Regions from separate parts of the Oryzihumus sp. genome, predicted to be linked through region 2. Evidence: riboswitches for the same ligand, from Rfam matches in the RefSeq annotation. Region 2 holds a riboswitch; each other region holds the start of a gene.
What was found. Region 2 has a riboswitch for cyclic di-AMP ahead of ACXVGS_RS06610 (C40 family peptidase). Riboswitches for the same ligand answer to the same signal wherever they lie in the genome.

Region 1 (4,831 bases), on a different contig from region 2:
CGCCTCGGCCGAGGGCTACGAGCCGGTCCGGCTCCTGGGCAGTGCCCTGGGGGAGCTGTGAGGCGCGCCGTCCTGGTCACCGGGGCCGGCGGCCCCGCCGGCCGCAGCCTGGCCGCTCAGCTGGCCTCCCGCGGATACCGGGTGGTGTGCGCGGACATGAGCCTGACCGGGCCCGGCGGTGAGCCGGCCCCCTGGCACGTACTGCCCCCGGCCGGTCACCGTGAGTTCATCGGCGAGCTGCTGGCCCTGGCCCGCCGGGTCGGTGCCGACCTGGTGGTGCCGACGGTCTCCGAGGAGCTCGCCGTCGTGGCCGCGCACGGCGACCTGGCCCGTCACCAGGGCGTGGACGTCCTCGTCTCGCCGTGGTCCGGGGTCGTCGCGGCGAACGACAAGCTGGCCACCTGCCTGGCCCTCGAGGCTGCGGGCGTCCCCGTGCCCGCCCATGCGCTGCCGAGCCGGCTCGCGGCCACGCCGGAGCTGCTGGACGCCCTGGGCCTGCCCTGCCTGTCCAAGCCCAGGGTCGGGCGCGGTGGGCGTGGCGTTCAGGTTCACGACGGCCCGGAGGCCGTCGTCCGGCGCGAGCTGGAAGCCTTGTCCGACAACGAGATCGTCCAGGAGCTCGTGCCCGGTGAGGAGTTCGGCCCGAACCTGTGGCTCGGCGCTGACCCGGCGCGGGACGTGGTCGTGGTGCTGCGGAAGACCGCCCTGCGCCAGGGACGTGTCGGCAACGCGGTGGGCGTGGAACGGGTCGACGAGCCTGCGGTCGGGGCGGTCGCCCTGGCGGCTGCGCGACGGCTCGGGCTGCGCGGCCCGGTGGACGTCGACGTCCGGCTCCGGGCGGACGGCACCCCCGTCGTGCTGGAGGTCAATGCGCGCTTCGGTGCCAACAGTGCGCACGCGCCCGAGGTGCTCGACGCACTGGTGGGCGAGCACCGCGGCGCCTGGGGGGTGGCCTCGTGACCGGGTTGCTCGCGCAGGTCGCCCTGTGGGGCGGCGTGGCCATCCTGGTCTGGGGCCTGCCCCGCCTGCTCTACGTGCCGCTCGCGCTGGCCTTCGAGCTCGGCCAGGCACGGCGACGGCGCCGCGGGACTCCCGCGGTCCTGGCCCGGCGCCCCCTGGTGACGGTCATCGTGCCCGCCTACAACGAGGAACGCGTGCTGGAGCACTGCGTCAGCTCGGTGCTCGCGTCCGGCTACGACCACCTCGAGGTCGTGCTCGTCGACGACGGCTCCAGCGACGGCACGCTCGCGCTGATGCGCCGGCTCGCCCGGACCGACCGGCGGGTCACGACGGTGACCCAGCCCAACGCGGGCAAGGGTGCGGCGCTCAACCGGGGGATCGCCGTCTCTCGAGGCGAGTTCCTCCTCTGCGTCGACGCCGACGGGGTCTTCGGCCCCGACACCGTGACCGAGATGCTCCGGGGGCTGGACGACCCCCGGGTCGGGGCGGTCTGCGGCGACGACCGGCCGGTCAACCTCAACCGTCCGCTGACCCACGTGCTGGCCGTGCTCAGCCATGTCGGCACCGGCCTGGCACGCCGGGCGCTGAGCATCCTGCGCTGCCTGCCGATCGTCTCGGGCAACCTCGGGGCCTTCCCACGGCACGTGGTCGAGGAGATCGGCGGGTTCCGTGAGGACACCGTCGGTGAGGACCTCGAGCTGACGTGGCGCGTGCACCGCGCCGGCTACCGCGTGGCGTTCCGCCCGACGGCCCTGGTCTATGCCGAGGTGCCGTCGACGGTCCGGGCGCTGTGGCGCCAGCGGGTGCGCTGGGCGCGTGGCCTGCTGCAGACGCTGCGCATCCACCGGGGCATGCTCGGCCGCCGGCGCTACGGGGTCTTCGGGTTCTACCTCGTGCTCAACGCGTGGACGATGGTCGGCATCCCGGTGCTGCAGCTGGTGGTGCTGGTCTGCGTGCCGTTCGCCTTCGCCGCCGGGCACACGCCGTTCAGCCTCACCGTGCCGTCGGTCATGGGCTGGCTGGGCCTGTGGGTCTCGCTCGCGCTTGCGGTGTTCTCCATCCTGCTCAACCGCGCCGGCCGCGACCTGCGGTTCCTCTGGACCGCGGTGCTGTGGCCGGTCTACTCCACGCTCATGGGCATGGTCATGGCCGCCGCCATCTTTGCCGAGCTGCGCGGCACCACGGCCCGGTGGGACAAGCTGGAGCGCAGCGGGGTGGTCAGCCGACGTGGATCGCGGGTCCACGCCGGCCTGACACGCCCGGCCGCCGGCCCGTAGGGCCAAGCGCGGCGCGCGTCCTGGCGCCGCGGCGCACTGTCCTGGGGCCGCGGCATACCGTCCCCGGGCTGAGGGCCGGGCCCGGATTGCACCGCGCCCGGCGAAGGTGGCAGCGTCGGCGGCATGACGCGTCTGGACTCGGTGCCCATGTTCGACGAGCTCGCCGAGGACTACGACCAGGTGCTCCCGTTGTGCGCCCGGTTCGGCGAGCAGGTGCTCGAGCTCATCGACGACGATGCCGGCGCCGAGCTGCTCGACGTGGGCGCCGGCCGGGGTGCGGTGGCGCTCGCGGCCGCCTCGCGCGGCTGGCACGTCACCGCCGTCGACGCCTCCAGCCAGATGGTGGACCACCTGCGCGCGGCCGACCCCGACATGGTCGTGCGGCTCATGGACGCCCACGCCCTGGCCTTGCCGGACGACAGCGTCGACGTCGCGGTGGCGGCCCTGCTGCTGCACTGCGTCGACGATCCGGCGCAGGTGCTCGCCGAGATGGTCCGGGTGACCCGGCCCGGCGGGCAGGTCGTCATCACGGTGCCCGGGCCGGTGGACGACGGTGGACGCTGGGACCGCTTCTACGAGGTCGGGGCGCGCTTCCGTCCCGCTCCCGGCGCGGTCCAGGTCGCCCGCCCGATCGACGTCGGGCGCCTCGTCGCCGAGGCCGGGCTGGAGGACGCGTGGATGGGCAGCCTCGAGGTGCGGTTGCCGGTCTCTTCGCCCCGCGAGCTGTGGGAGTGGCAGATGTCGCACGGCTTCGTCGGGTTCTTCCGCTCGCTGGCGCCCGGCGACCAGGTCGAGCTCGAGCGACGCGCCCTCGACGAGCTCTGGCGGATGCACGAGGACGGCGGGATCGAGCTGCACCGCGGGGCCGACGTGCACATCGCGCGAGTACGCCGCTGACCGTCAGCGGTAGGGACCTTGGTCATTGGTGTGAGCATTCGTGACCTCGGCGTGACATTCACTTGGGGCTTTGGGTACGGTTTGCGACGCTCTTTGATCCCCTGCAAGGAGCCCCCGCACCGGGACCGCCGAGTCCTGCCACCGGTGTCGGGGAAACCCCTGTAACCCGCATGGCAGGAGCGGGGGACCCACTTCCGGGGCACTCCGGTGCTCCTTGGGGTGAAGTCCGCGCCACACGGCATACCGCCGTCGCGTGGACCGGGTGCATCTCTCCCACCCGAACCCGACAGCTCACCTCGCAGGCGTCTGGAGGTGGCTTCACGTGTCCAAGCACCATGCCGGGCGTCATCGCGCCCAAAACCGTCCCACCAACCCCCTCGGCACCACCACGGGCCGGACGACGGCGGTCCTCGCTGTCTCCGGTGGCATCGTCGCCACCCTCGCCGGACCGGCCTCGGCCGCTTCGGCGTCGGCCCCGGCGCCGCTCGTCGCGCCGCCCGCGGCAGCTGACACCGTGGCCGTTGCGGCCCCGGCTGCCAGCCCCGCGGTCGTCGCCCCCAGCTTCGGCGAGGTCGGCTTCCACAGCGTCGCGCCCAAGCCCGCGCCCGCTCCGAAGCCCGTGGCGGCCCCGGCTCCCGTCCAGCGGGCCGCCACCCCGCAGGTCAGCCGGGGCACCGCCCGGCCGGCCGTGTCCGTGTCCGTCTCCGCGCCGGCCACCAGCGTCCTGGGCGTCGCGGCCCAGTACGCCGGCGTGCCGTACGTCTGGGGCGGCACCACCCCGTCGGGCTTCGACTGCTCCGGCTTCACGCAGTACGTCTTCAACAAGATCGGCGTCTCGCTGCCGCGCACGGCTGAGGAGCAGCGCGCGGCCGTCACGCGGGTCAGCACCCCGCAGCCGGGCGACCTGGTGTTCTTCGGGTCCCCGGCCTACCACGTCGGCATCTACGCCGGCGGCGGCATGATGTGGGACGCCCCGCACTCCGGTGCGGTCGTCTCCAAGCGCGCGATCTGGACCAGTGCCGTGACCTACGGTCGCCCCTGATCCGAGCGCGTTGAACGGCCCGAACCCGCTATCCCCTGCAGCGGGCTCGGGCCGTTCGCCGTCCCTCGCCGTGAACACCGGTATGCCGCGGGGCCGCCGCCCGTAGTCTCCGGGCCATGCGCGCTGTCGTCGTCCGTTCCCACGGAGCTCCCGAGGTCCTCGCCGTCGAGGAGCTGCCCACCCCGCACCCCGGTCCCGGCCAGGTCCGCGTCACCACGGAGCTGACCAGCGTCAACTTCGCCGACGTGCACAGCCGCCGCGGTGGCTACGACGCGGGTGGCGCGCTGCCGTTCACCCCCGGCCTGGACTGCGTCGGCGTCGTCGACGCGGTGGGGGAGGGTGTGACGGACGTGGTCCCGGGCCAGCGCGTGGCGGCGTGGACCAGCGGCGGCTCCTATGCCGAGCAGGTGCTCGCCCCGGCCGCCATGACCTACTCGTTGCCGCAGGACGTCCCGGCCGAGGTGGGGGCGTCGCTGACGGTGCTGGTCACGGCATACAACGTGCTGCGGCGGGGGCAGGTTGGCGATGGCGACACGGTCCTGGTCCACGGCGCGACCGGCGGCGTCGGCGGCGCGGCGGTCCAGCTGGCGCTGGCCATGGGTGCGCGACAGGCCATCGCCACGGTCGGCGGCCCGGACAAGGTCGCGGCGGCGCG
Region 2 (4,831 bases):
TGGAGCGCATCCTGACGCCGCGGATCGCCCTGACCGTGGCCGAGCACCTCGCCTTCGACCTGGGCCGACACGTGCTGGTCCTCATGGCCGACATGACCAGCTACTGCGAGGCGGTGCGCGAGGTGTCGGCCGCGCGCGGCGAGGTGCCCGCGCGGCGGGGCTACCCGGGGTACCTCTACAGTGACCTGGCCTCGCTCTACGAACGCTGCGGCCGCATCGTCGGTATGCCGGGCTCGCTCACCGTGGTGCCGGTGCTCACCATGCCAGGCGGGGACCTCACCCACCCGGTCCCGGACCTGACCGGCTACATCACGGAGGGCCAGGTGGTCCTGTCCCCCGACGTCGCCGTCGGGGGCGTCTACCCCCCGGTGGACCCCCTGTCATCGCTGTCGCGGCTGATGCGGCGGGGCGCCGGGCCCGGCCGCACCCGCGAGGACCACGTCCTGGTGGCGGCCCAGCTGCTCGGCGCGCTCGCCCACGCCCGGCAGGTGCGCGAGCTGGCCGAGCTGGTCGGCGAGGTGGCGCTGGGGGTGACCGACCGGCTGTACCTCCAGTTCGCCGACGCCTTCACCCATTGCGTCGTCCGGCAGGGGCGCAGCGAGCACCGTGACCTCGAGGAGTCGCTCCGGCGGGCGTGGGAGGCACTGTCGGTCCTGCCCCGGCGGGAGCTCGGCATGCTGCCCGACGCGATGCTCGACACGTACTGGCACGGCAACGGAGCGTCGCCGTGACCGGCGTGCGCGGGATCCCGCCCGGGCGGGCCGGGAGGGTGTGGCTGGTGCGCCGGCTGGAGGCCGCGCGGCGCGGGGCCGACGTGCTGGACCGCAAGCTGCGGATCCTGCGCCGCGAGGAGGACCGGTGCCACGCACGCGCCGAGCGGGCCGGCGTGCGCTGGGTGGACGCGGTCACCGAGGCGGAGACGTGGGCGCTGCGATCGGCCCTGCTGGCCGGCAGCGCGGCGCTGCGACCGGGGTATGCCGGGGGCGGCGCCGAGGTGCGCCTGGTCTGGTCGGCAGTCATGGGGGCGAGGTTCCCGGGGGAGGCGGAGTGCCTCCTGCCGTTGCCGCACCCGCTGACCTGGCTGCCCGCCTCCTCGGCGATCTCCTGCGCCACCGATGCCTACCGCGAGGCGCTCACAGCGGCGGTGGAGGCAGCGGTCGCCCAGGCCGCGTCGCGGGTGGTCGACGCCGAGCTGGCCACGACCCGGACCAGGGCACGGGCACTCGAGGTGCGCTGGGTGCCCACGCTGCAGCAGGCCCTCTCCAGCCTGGAGCTCACCCTGGCCGAGGCGGACGCCGCCGAGGCGTCCCGGCTTCGCCTGGTCGTGGAGGCCGACCGGTCGCTCGGACCCGGTGACCGCACCCGCCGCGCCCGAGGTCGGTGAGCACCCGTGACGGACACCGCCGCCACGGCGGTCTCCCGCGCCCGGCCCACGAGGGTCCTGCTGGCGGTCCATGACTCGGTGGCCTCCCTGCGGGCGGCACGGCTGGCCGTCGCGGTGTCCGCTGCCGCTGCCTGTCCCCTGCTGGCGGTCACGGTGCTCCAGGACGGCGAGGTGGCCCTGGCGCTGGACCGCGCCTCACGGACGCCCGCGGGGCAGGAACGTCGGGTGTCCGCGGCGGCTGCCGTGCTCAGGCACGTGCTGGCCCTGGCCCAGGGCGCCGGGGTCGCCGCCGAGGCCCGGCAGGTGCTCGGGTCGCCGGGGCAGGAGGTGCTGCGGGCCGCGCAGGAGTGGCGCGCCGACCTCATCGTCATCGGCCGGTCGGAGGCACCCGAAGGTCGTCACGGTCAGGTCGGGGACGTTGCGCTGCACGTGCTCGAGCTCGCTGAGGTGCCGGTGCTGCTGGTTCCCTGAGCTGGGTTCGGTGACTAGTCACCACATAGTCCCTTCGGGCCATTTGACCCCAAGAGCGTCCGGTCCGTCCGATTTACGCGTCACTCTCGACAGTGCCTCGAGGACGTCACTCCGCCAGGGTGAGCGTCCGGCCCCGGGACCGCGACGTCGCTTACCCGGGCGGGGCCCAAGACCCCCACCAGAACGGGTGGGGCGGTCCGCGCGGTCGCCGAGTCCTGTCACCCGCCGGATAACACAGTCGAGTCCACTGCAGTCTGTGACAGGAGCGGAAGACCCAGCACGACGAGGCGCGACGCGTCTCTTGGGGTGAGGCCAGCCACGGCTGGCCGGGCAACTTTCGGCGCCCGAACCCGACAGGTCATCTTTCGCAGGCGGTTCCGAAGGAATCCCTCCATGCTCCACCCACGCATCGCCCGATTCGTCCTGCCCGCAACCTTCTCGGCCCTGCTCGCCGCAGCCGGCGTCATCGGGCCCGTCGCCTCGGCGACACCCGCCTCCGCTGCGGTCGCCTCGATCGGCCTGCGCGCCGAGGCCCAGGCGGCCTCACGCAAGGGCGCGCCCTACCAGTGGGGCGCCGTCGGCCCCCGCAAGTTCGACTGCTCAGGCCTGACCCTGTGGTCCTATGCCCGGGTCGGCAAGCGCCTCCCCCGCACCACCACCCAGCAGTACCGCGCCACCCTGCACGTCAGCCGCTCCCAGGCGCGTGTCGGCGACCTGGTCTTCTTCCACAACAGGAGCGGGATCTACCACGTGGCCATCTACGCGGGCCACAACATGATCTGGCACGCACCCAAGCCCGGCCGGCGGGTCAGCCTCGTGCCGATCTGGACCAGCGCGGTCTACTTCGGCCGCGTCCGCTGAGGCAGGCACGCGGCATACCCCGTCGGTATGCCGCGTACTCACCTCAGGTGAGCTCGCCCCGCAGGTGAGCCACCAGCTCGCGAGCCTCCTCGCCGCGCTCGGGCCCCGGCCCGGGCGCGGCGAACAGCTTCTCCAGCTGCCGTGCGAGGTCCGAGGCCAGTGGCAGGCCGAAGGTGCCGGCCGAGCCGGCGATCTTGTGGGCCTGGAAGGCGGCCCGCTCCCGGGCGGCCTCGCCGAGCTGGTCCTGGACCAGCGCGGTGACGGCGACCTCGATGTCGGGGAGCTTGGCCAGGTTGTTCGCCCGGGCGCGGCGCTTGAGGTCCTCCCAGCCGGCACCCAGACCGGTCGCCTCGGCGTCGGTCATCGGCTCCTCGCCCACGGCCCCGTTCCCCTCGCTCACGTCAGGCTCCAGCCGACCAGCTCGGCCACCTGACCGGCCAGCCGCATCGGGTCGAACGGCTTGGCGAGCACTCCCGCCACCGGCAGGCTGGCCCACTGCCGCTGCTCGGACTGCTGCACCTTGGCGGTCAGCAGCACGATCGGGATGTCGCGGGTGAGCTCGTCGGCGGCCAGCAGCCGGCAGGCCGTCGGACCGTCCATCTCCGGCATCATCACGTCCATCACGATCGCATCGGGCACCTCGGCCCGGGCGGTGGCCACCGCCTCGGCGCCGCTCGATGCGGTGATGACCTCCCAGCCGCCCACCGCCTCCAGGCTCATCTGGGCGACCTCGAGGATGATGTCGTCGTCATCGACGACGAGCACGCGCTTCACGGCGCGGTTCCGGGACGGTGCTGCCCGAGCACCGTGGCCACCGACCCGGTGCTGGCCACCGTCGTCCGGCGGCTGCCGCCGCGACGGCTGATCCCGCCCGGCCCGGTCGGCAGGGTGAAGGAGAACGTGGCACCCGTGCCCGGCCCCGCGCTGGTGGCCCAGATGTCGCCACCGTGCTGCTCGACGATGCCGCGGCAGATGGCCAGGCCCAGGCCGGTGCCGCCCTTGCTGCGGGTGTCGGAGGCGTCGACCTGCTGGAAACGGTTGAAGATCTCCTCGAGCTGGTCGACGGGGATGCCGGGCCCCTCGTCGACGATGTCGAAGCGCACCTGCCACTCGCCGGCCACGACCGTCAGCCGCACCACCGACCCCTCCGGGGAGAACTTGACGGCGTTGCCGAGCAGGTTGGTCAGCGTCTGCACCACCCGGTCGCGGTCGGCCCAGACCGAGCCGAAGACGGCACCGACCTCGAGCCGCACGCCTGCGTCGTGGGCCAGCGGGGAGGTCTCGTCCACGGCGGTCGCGACCAGCTGCATCACGGCGACCTGCTCGCGTCGGAGCCGGAGCTTGCCGGCGGCCATCCGCTCCACGTCGAGGATGTCGTTGATCAGGCGGATCAGCCGGTCGCTGCTGTCGCTGGCGACCTCGACCATCCGGTGCGCCCGCGGCGGGAGCTCGCCGGCCGCGCCGCCGGCCAGCAGGCCGAGCGCACCCCGGATCGAGGTGAGTGGGGTCCGCAGCTCGTGGCTGACCACCGAGATGAACTCGTCCTTCATCGTGTCGACCGCCCGCCTCTCGCTGATGTCACGGAAGATGACCACTGACCCCACCACCACACCGTCCTGGACGATGGGCGCCACGATCCGCTCGGAGTCGAAGACGCGACCATCGGCCCGGACGTGGCGGCCGGTCACCAGACGCGTCGCGGTGTCGATCCCCTCCCCCGTCGACCCGCCTGCCGGCTCGCCGGTCGACTCCGCGCTGACCTCCCCGGTGACGTCGTCGGTGATGTCTTCCGCCCGGATCACCTCGTCGACCGGGCGGCCCAGGACCGCCTCGCGCGGCAGGCCCAGCAGCCGGGTGCCGGCATCGTTGATGAACGTGACGCGCCCCTCCTGGTCGAGGCCGTAGATGCCGTCGCCGGCGGAGTTGAGGATCGACTCGTGCTGACGTGAGAGGCGTTCCAGGACAGCGGTCTGCTCGCGCACCTCGCGCTCGAGGCGCCGGTTGGCCGTGACGTCGCGGAAACTCCAGACGCGGCCGACGCTCTCGCCGTTGAGCCGCTGCGGCTGGGAGTAGCGCTCGAAGACCCGGCCATCGCGGAAGTGCAGCTCGTCGAAG
Region 3 (4,831 bases), on a different contig from region 2:
GCCGACGACGAGCCTGCAATCAGCGGTGGCGGTTGAGCCAGCTCTGCAGCGCACGCACCGTGGGCGCGTTGAGCGAGCGGGCACCGTCCTGGCGCGCGTGGATGTGGCGCTGGAGCGCGCGCACCGTCTGGGGGCCGATGACGCCGTCCGGCGTGGCACCGACCTTGCGCTGCAGGGCGGCCGTCGTGATCGGGCCGAGGACACCGTCCTGGCTGGTGCCGACCCAGCGCTGGATCGACCGGACGGTGGAGGAGCTGAGGGCGCCGCTCACGGCGACGCGAGCGTGGTTGACGGCGTGCTTCTGGGGCACCGACGCCTTGGGCAGCGCCCTGCGCGTCATCGACCGGGACACCTCGACCGTGCCCGTGCCGCCGTTGGCGCGGGTGAGGCCGGCCTTGCGGCTGCACACCGGCCACGCGCCCGGGCCCTGCCCGGCGAGCACGCGCTGGGCGACGGTGATCTGCTCCTCGCGGCTGGCCTGGTCGGCGCGCGAGGCATAGCGGGCGCCGCCGTAGGCGACCCAGGTGCTCTGGGTGAACTGCAGCCCGCCGTAGTAGCCGTTGCCGGTGTTGATCGCCCAGTTGCCGCCGCTCTCACACGCGGCCACGGAGTCCCAGACGGAGGCGGCCTGCGCGGGGCCGGCCACCGCGACACCGGTGGTGACGGAGGCGGCTCCGGCGATGGCGACACCGGCCACACGAGACTTGTTGACACCCTGCGGGGCGGCGTGCCGCGGGGTGTACCGACGGGCGTGCCGGGGGGCGTAGTGCATCGAGGCGTTCCTCTCCTGACGATGCGCCGGAGAGGTCAGCTGTCGGGTTCGGGCGTGTCAGGCGTGCCCGGCCGGCGGTGCCGGCTTCACCCCAAGGCCGACCCGAAGGCCGGCCAACATCGTGGGTCCCCCACCCTCGTCCTGGCCCGGGTCACCCCGGTGAAGTGCCCGCCGGACGAGGTTTGGCGCTGCGGGCACGCATGCGTGTGGTCGGTATGCAGTTGTGGCGAACGTCCCCATTCCTATAACGGAACGGCATCGCGCCGGGCCGGTTTCACCGAACTTTTCCCAGCAGATCGTCAACCCATAGACAACGCAGGACCGGTATGCCGTGAATGTCCGGTTCCGGCTCGGGTCACCTCAGCGCATCCGGGCCCGACGCTGGCGCACGATCTGCCGGTCGAAGGGCGAGGCCATCAGGTCCCCGAGGACGACGCCGGTCGCGATGGCCAGGGCTGCCGCGCCGGCCCCGAGCAGGATCGTCAGGCCGGCTGCCGTCGAGGCGGCGCCCTGTCCGATGACCGAGCCGGACACGAGCATCGACATGCCTCGGAAGATGGTCAGACCGGGCAGCAGCGGGCCGACGGCGGGCACCACCAGCACGAGGCCGGGCGCCCCCATCCGCAGCGCCACCAGGCGACCTCCAAAGCCGACGAGCACGCACGCGATGGTGAGCCCGGTCAGCTGTCCCAACCCGAACGTCTGGTGCACCACCCCGGTGACGAGCGTGCCGAGGCCACCGAGCACTGCGGTTGGCACCAGCAGCTTTCGCCTGGTCCGTTGCGCGATCGCCGAGGCCACGGCACCGACCGCACCGGCGACGACGAGGACGGGCAGCGCGACCTCCGCACCCTCGACGGAGATCTTCGGCAGCGAAGCCCCCAACCCGAAGGCCTGGTCCAGGCGCACGGTGACCGACAGCGCCGCCGCGACACCGGTGATGATGCCGGCGGCGGTCAGCCCGACGGTGAACAGCCGTCCGGCGCCGGTCACGGGGTAGCCGGTGATCGCGTCCTCGACCGAGGACACCATGGCCCGGCCGGGCAGCAGCACGACGATGCCGCCGGCCACGATGTACGCGCTGTCCGCCCGGGTCAGGTCCAGCGCACCGCTGCGGCCAAGCACGAACGCGCCCCACGCGACGGCTGTGGCGATCGCCCCACCGACGGCCGACAGGTAGAACGACGGCAGCCCGCGGGAGGCGAGGACCCGCCCCACCCGGTCCACGAGCATCGCCGACAGCAGGGCCAGAGCAACCGCCGGGACGCTGGCGCCCAGCTTCAGCGCGACCGACCCGGCCAGCACGCCGTAGGAGAAGGTGATCGCCCACCGCGGCCAGAACCGTGGGTGCCGGCGGATCTGGCGCAGCCGCGCAGTGGCCTGGTGCAGGTCGATGCGGCCGGCGACGAGGGCCTCGACGAACTCGTGCAGGGCCGCCAGCCGGGCGAAGTCGCGGCTGGTCGAGCGGACCACGCGGAGCAGGGTGTGCAGCTGACCCGAGGGCGAGACGCACTGCACCAGCAGGCTCTGGTTGGTGATGTCGACCTCGAGCCGCTCCAGGCCCGCGGAGGTCGCGACGGCCACGACGCTCGACTCCACGTCGCGGGCGCTGCCGCCGCAGCGCAGCATCAGCTCGCCGGCGCGCACCGCCAGCTCCAGCGCGGTGCGCACCGTCTGCTCCTCGGCAGGGGCCTCCATCCGGCGCGGGTTGCGGTACGGCGTGCGGCGCAGCGACGCGGACAGCGGCATCGGCTCGGTGAGCTCCTCCCCGCGCCAGATGCGTGGCCGTCCACGGTGCTGGGTCACCCCGGGTTGCGGGGCGTTCGGGTCGGGCCGCGGTGCGGTGGGATCCGGTCGGGATGTGGCGCGATCCGGGTCGGTCATGGGCAAACGCTAGCCCGCCGCGTCAGACCGGTATCGCGCCCACCTCACCGCTGCAGGAACGACGGCAGCGGCGCCCGGGTCCCGTTCGTCGGCCACCACGAGACCTGGCCGTGACGGGTCCACGCCCACACCCCGAGCCCGGCCGCCGCGAGCAGGAGCAGCGTGACCACCACCCGGGTGGCGGTGCCGGGGCGGGCCACCCCCCGCACCAGGCTGCGCGACCCTCGGCGCAACGCAGGCGAGGCCGGGCCCCACCACACCACGAGCAGCCCCACGAGGGCGCCGATCGCGATGGGCGCGGAGGAGTCGGGGCGGGGCTGGCCGCCGGTCAGGGAGGTCAGCGCCAGGGCCGCGGAGAACGTGGTCGCGACGGCCACCACCAGGGGCAGCAGCAGCGAGACGACCGTGGCCACGGCAGCGCGGAGCACGTGCCACGGGCTGGAGATCACCGCGACCGGCATGTCGCTGCGCCGGCGCCCGGCGGCGTGCCGGCGCATCACCAGCGAGGTGACCGAGCGGTCCGCGAACCGGGCCAGCAGCGACCACACGACGGCGAGCACCACGGCGACCAGCGGCCACACCGCCGCAACCGCCACGGTGGCGGCGAGCATCGCGGCCAGGGTGCCGGCCCGGGACGGGCGACCGATCCGGGGGTCCGGCTCGCCGGGTGACATCTCCCGGGCGGCCTCCCAGTCGGACTCGGCCTCGTCGCCGGGCCACGCCTCCCCGGGGCCTTGCGACCAGTCCTCGTCCGGGTCCGGCGGCAGCGCGAGCGGCCCCCAGTCCGGGCGCTGCGCTGCCGGTGCCACGGCCGTGGGGAACTGCTGGGTCGTCGAGGAGGACACGACCGTCGTCGGGTCCAGGACCGGCAGGTTGACCGTGGCCTCCTCGCCCGCGGCGTAGCGCTCGAGGGCGTCGATGAGCTCCTGGGCCTGCGGCCGCCGGGCCGCGTCGGGCGACAGGGCCGCCCGCAGCAGCGGCTGCAGCCGGGGGTCCACCCCGGTCAGGTCGGCCCGTCCGTGGCGCACCCGGTCCAGCACCGCGTCCATGTGGCCCCGCCCGAACGGCGGCACCCCGGACGCGGCGAAAGCGAGCGTCGCCGCCCAGCCCCACCAGTCGGTCGCCTCGGTGACCGGCGCCCCCTCGAGCACCTCGGGCGAGAGGTAGCCGGGGGTGCCCATGACCAGGCCCGTCATGGTGAGCCGCACGTCGTCCGCGACGTGCGCGATACCGAAGTCGATGACGACCGGGTCGCCGTGCAGGAGGAGGACGTTGGCGGGCTTGAGGTCCCGATGGATCACGCCCGCCGCATGGATTGCGGTCAGCGCCCGGTGCAGGCCGCGCCCTAGCTGGAGCAGCGCCTCGCCGGTGAGCGGGCCGTGGTCGGCGACCACCCGGTCCAGCGGCGGGCCCGGCACGTAGCGGGTGACGACGTAGGGCCGGTCGCCCTCGGTGTCGGCGTCCAGCACCGCCGCCACGGCAGGGTCCTGCACCCGCGAGAGGGTGGCCACCTCACGGGCCAGACGGGCGCGCGCGTCGGCGTCGTGGGCGATGTGCGGTCGCAGCACCTTGATCGCCACGGCCCGCCCGTTGGGGGCCAGGGCAAGGTGGACGACGCCCATGCCGCCCTCGCCGAGCTGCTCGAGGAGGCGGTAGGGGCCCAGCATCTGCTCGGGCACGCCGTCCACCGCCTCGTCCTGGCGTGCCCCGGCAGTCATGGTCCCTACGGTAAGCCGAGCAACCCGCTGCGCAAGGGAGGTGGGGCCCCGCGTCGGGCCGGCCGACCGGCTACTGCTGGATGTAGCCCACCAGCTGGTCGCGCTCGGTCTGCAGCTCGTCGATCCGCTGCTTGACCACGTCGCCGATGCTGACGATGGCGCGCAGCCTGCCGTCGACGACGACCGGCACGTGCCGCACGCGCCGCTCGGTCATCTGCCGGGCCAGCTCGTCGAGGGCGTCGTCGGGGCTGGCGGTGTGCACGTCGGCGGTCATGATCGCCGACACCGGGCCGGTGAGGACCCCGGCGCCGGAGCGGTGCAGGTGGCGCACGACGTCGCGCTCGCTGACGATGCCGGCCACGGTCTGGCCGTCCTCGCTGACCACGAGCGCTCCGATCCCGCGCTCCTCCAGGACCGCCAGGAGATGCTCGACCGAGTCATCGGGACGGATGGTGAC

Region 1: linked by a shared signal. The riboswitch ahead of ACXVGS_RS02265 (C40 family peptidase) and the one ahead of ACXVGS_RS06610 (C40 family peptidase) in region 2 are both predicted to bind cyclic di-AMP.
Region 3: linked by a shared signal. The riboswitch ahead of ACXVGS_RS06230 (transglycosylase family protein) and the one ahead of ACXVGS_RS06610 (C40 family peptidase) in region 2 are both predicted to bind cyclic di-AMP.

What each region holds. Positions count from the first base shown of each region.
Region 1 is NZ_JBTCWL010000005.1:78,597-83,427, reverse strand. Features, by position in the region: gene ACXVGS_RS02285 (PIG-L deacetylase family protein) at 1-61, shown strand, start outside; gene ACXVGS_RS02280 (ATP-grasp domain-containing protein) at 58-960, shown strand; gene ACXVGS_RS02275 (glycosyltransferase) at 957-2,237, shown strand; gene ACXVGS_RS02270 (class I SAM-dependent methyltransferase) at 2,361-3,134, shown strand; cyclic di-AMP (ydaO/yuaA leader) riboswitch at 3,282-3,454, shown strand; gene ACXVGS_RS02265 (C40 family peptidase) at 3,457-4,176, shown strand; gene ACXVGS_RS02260 (quinone oxidoreductase family protein) at 4,293-4,831, shown strand, end outside.
Region 2 is NZ_JBTCWL010000018.1:26,361-31,191, reverse strand. Features, by position in the region: gene ACXVGS_RS06625 (V-type ATP synthase subunit B) at 1-731, shown strand, start outside; gene ACXVGS_RS06620 (V-type ATP synthase subunit D) at 728-1,384, shown strand; gene ACXVGS_RS06615 (universal stress protein) at 1,391-1,855, shown strand; cyclic di-AMP (ydaO/yuaA leader) riboswitch at 2,091-2,244, shown strand; gene ACXVGS_RS06610 (C40 family peptidase) at 2,249-2,716, shown strand; gene ACXVGS_RS06605 (Hpt domain-containing protein) at 2,760-3,116, opposite strand; gene ACXVGS_RS06600 (response regulator) at 3,113-3,490, opposite strand; gene ACXVGS_RS06595 (PAS domain S-box protein) at 3,487-4,831, opposite strand, start outside.
Region 3 is NZ_JBTCWL010000017.1:5,715-10,545, forward strand. Features, by position in the region: gene ACXVGS_RS06230 (transglycosylase family protein) at 20-772, opposite strand; cyclic di-AMP (ydaO/yuaA leader) riboswitch at 804-904, opposite strand; gene ACXVGS_RS06235 (threonine/serine ThrE exporter family protein) at 1,133-2,656, opposite strand; gene ACXVGS_RS06240 (serine/threonine-protein kinase) at 2,701-4,374, opposite strand; gene ACXVGS_RS06245 (CBS domain-containing protein) at 4,445-4,831, opposite strand, start outside.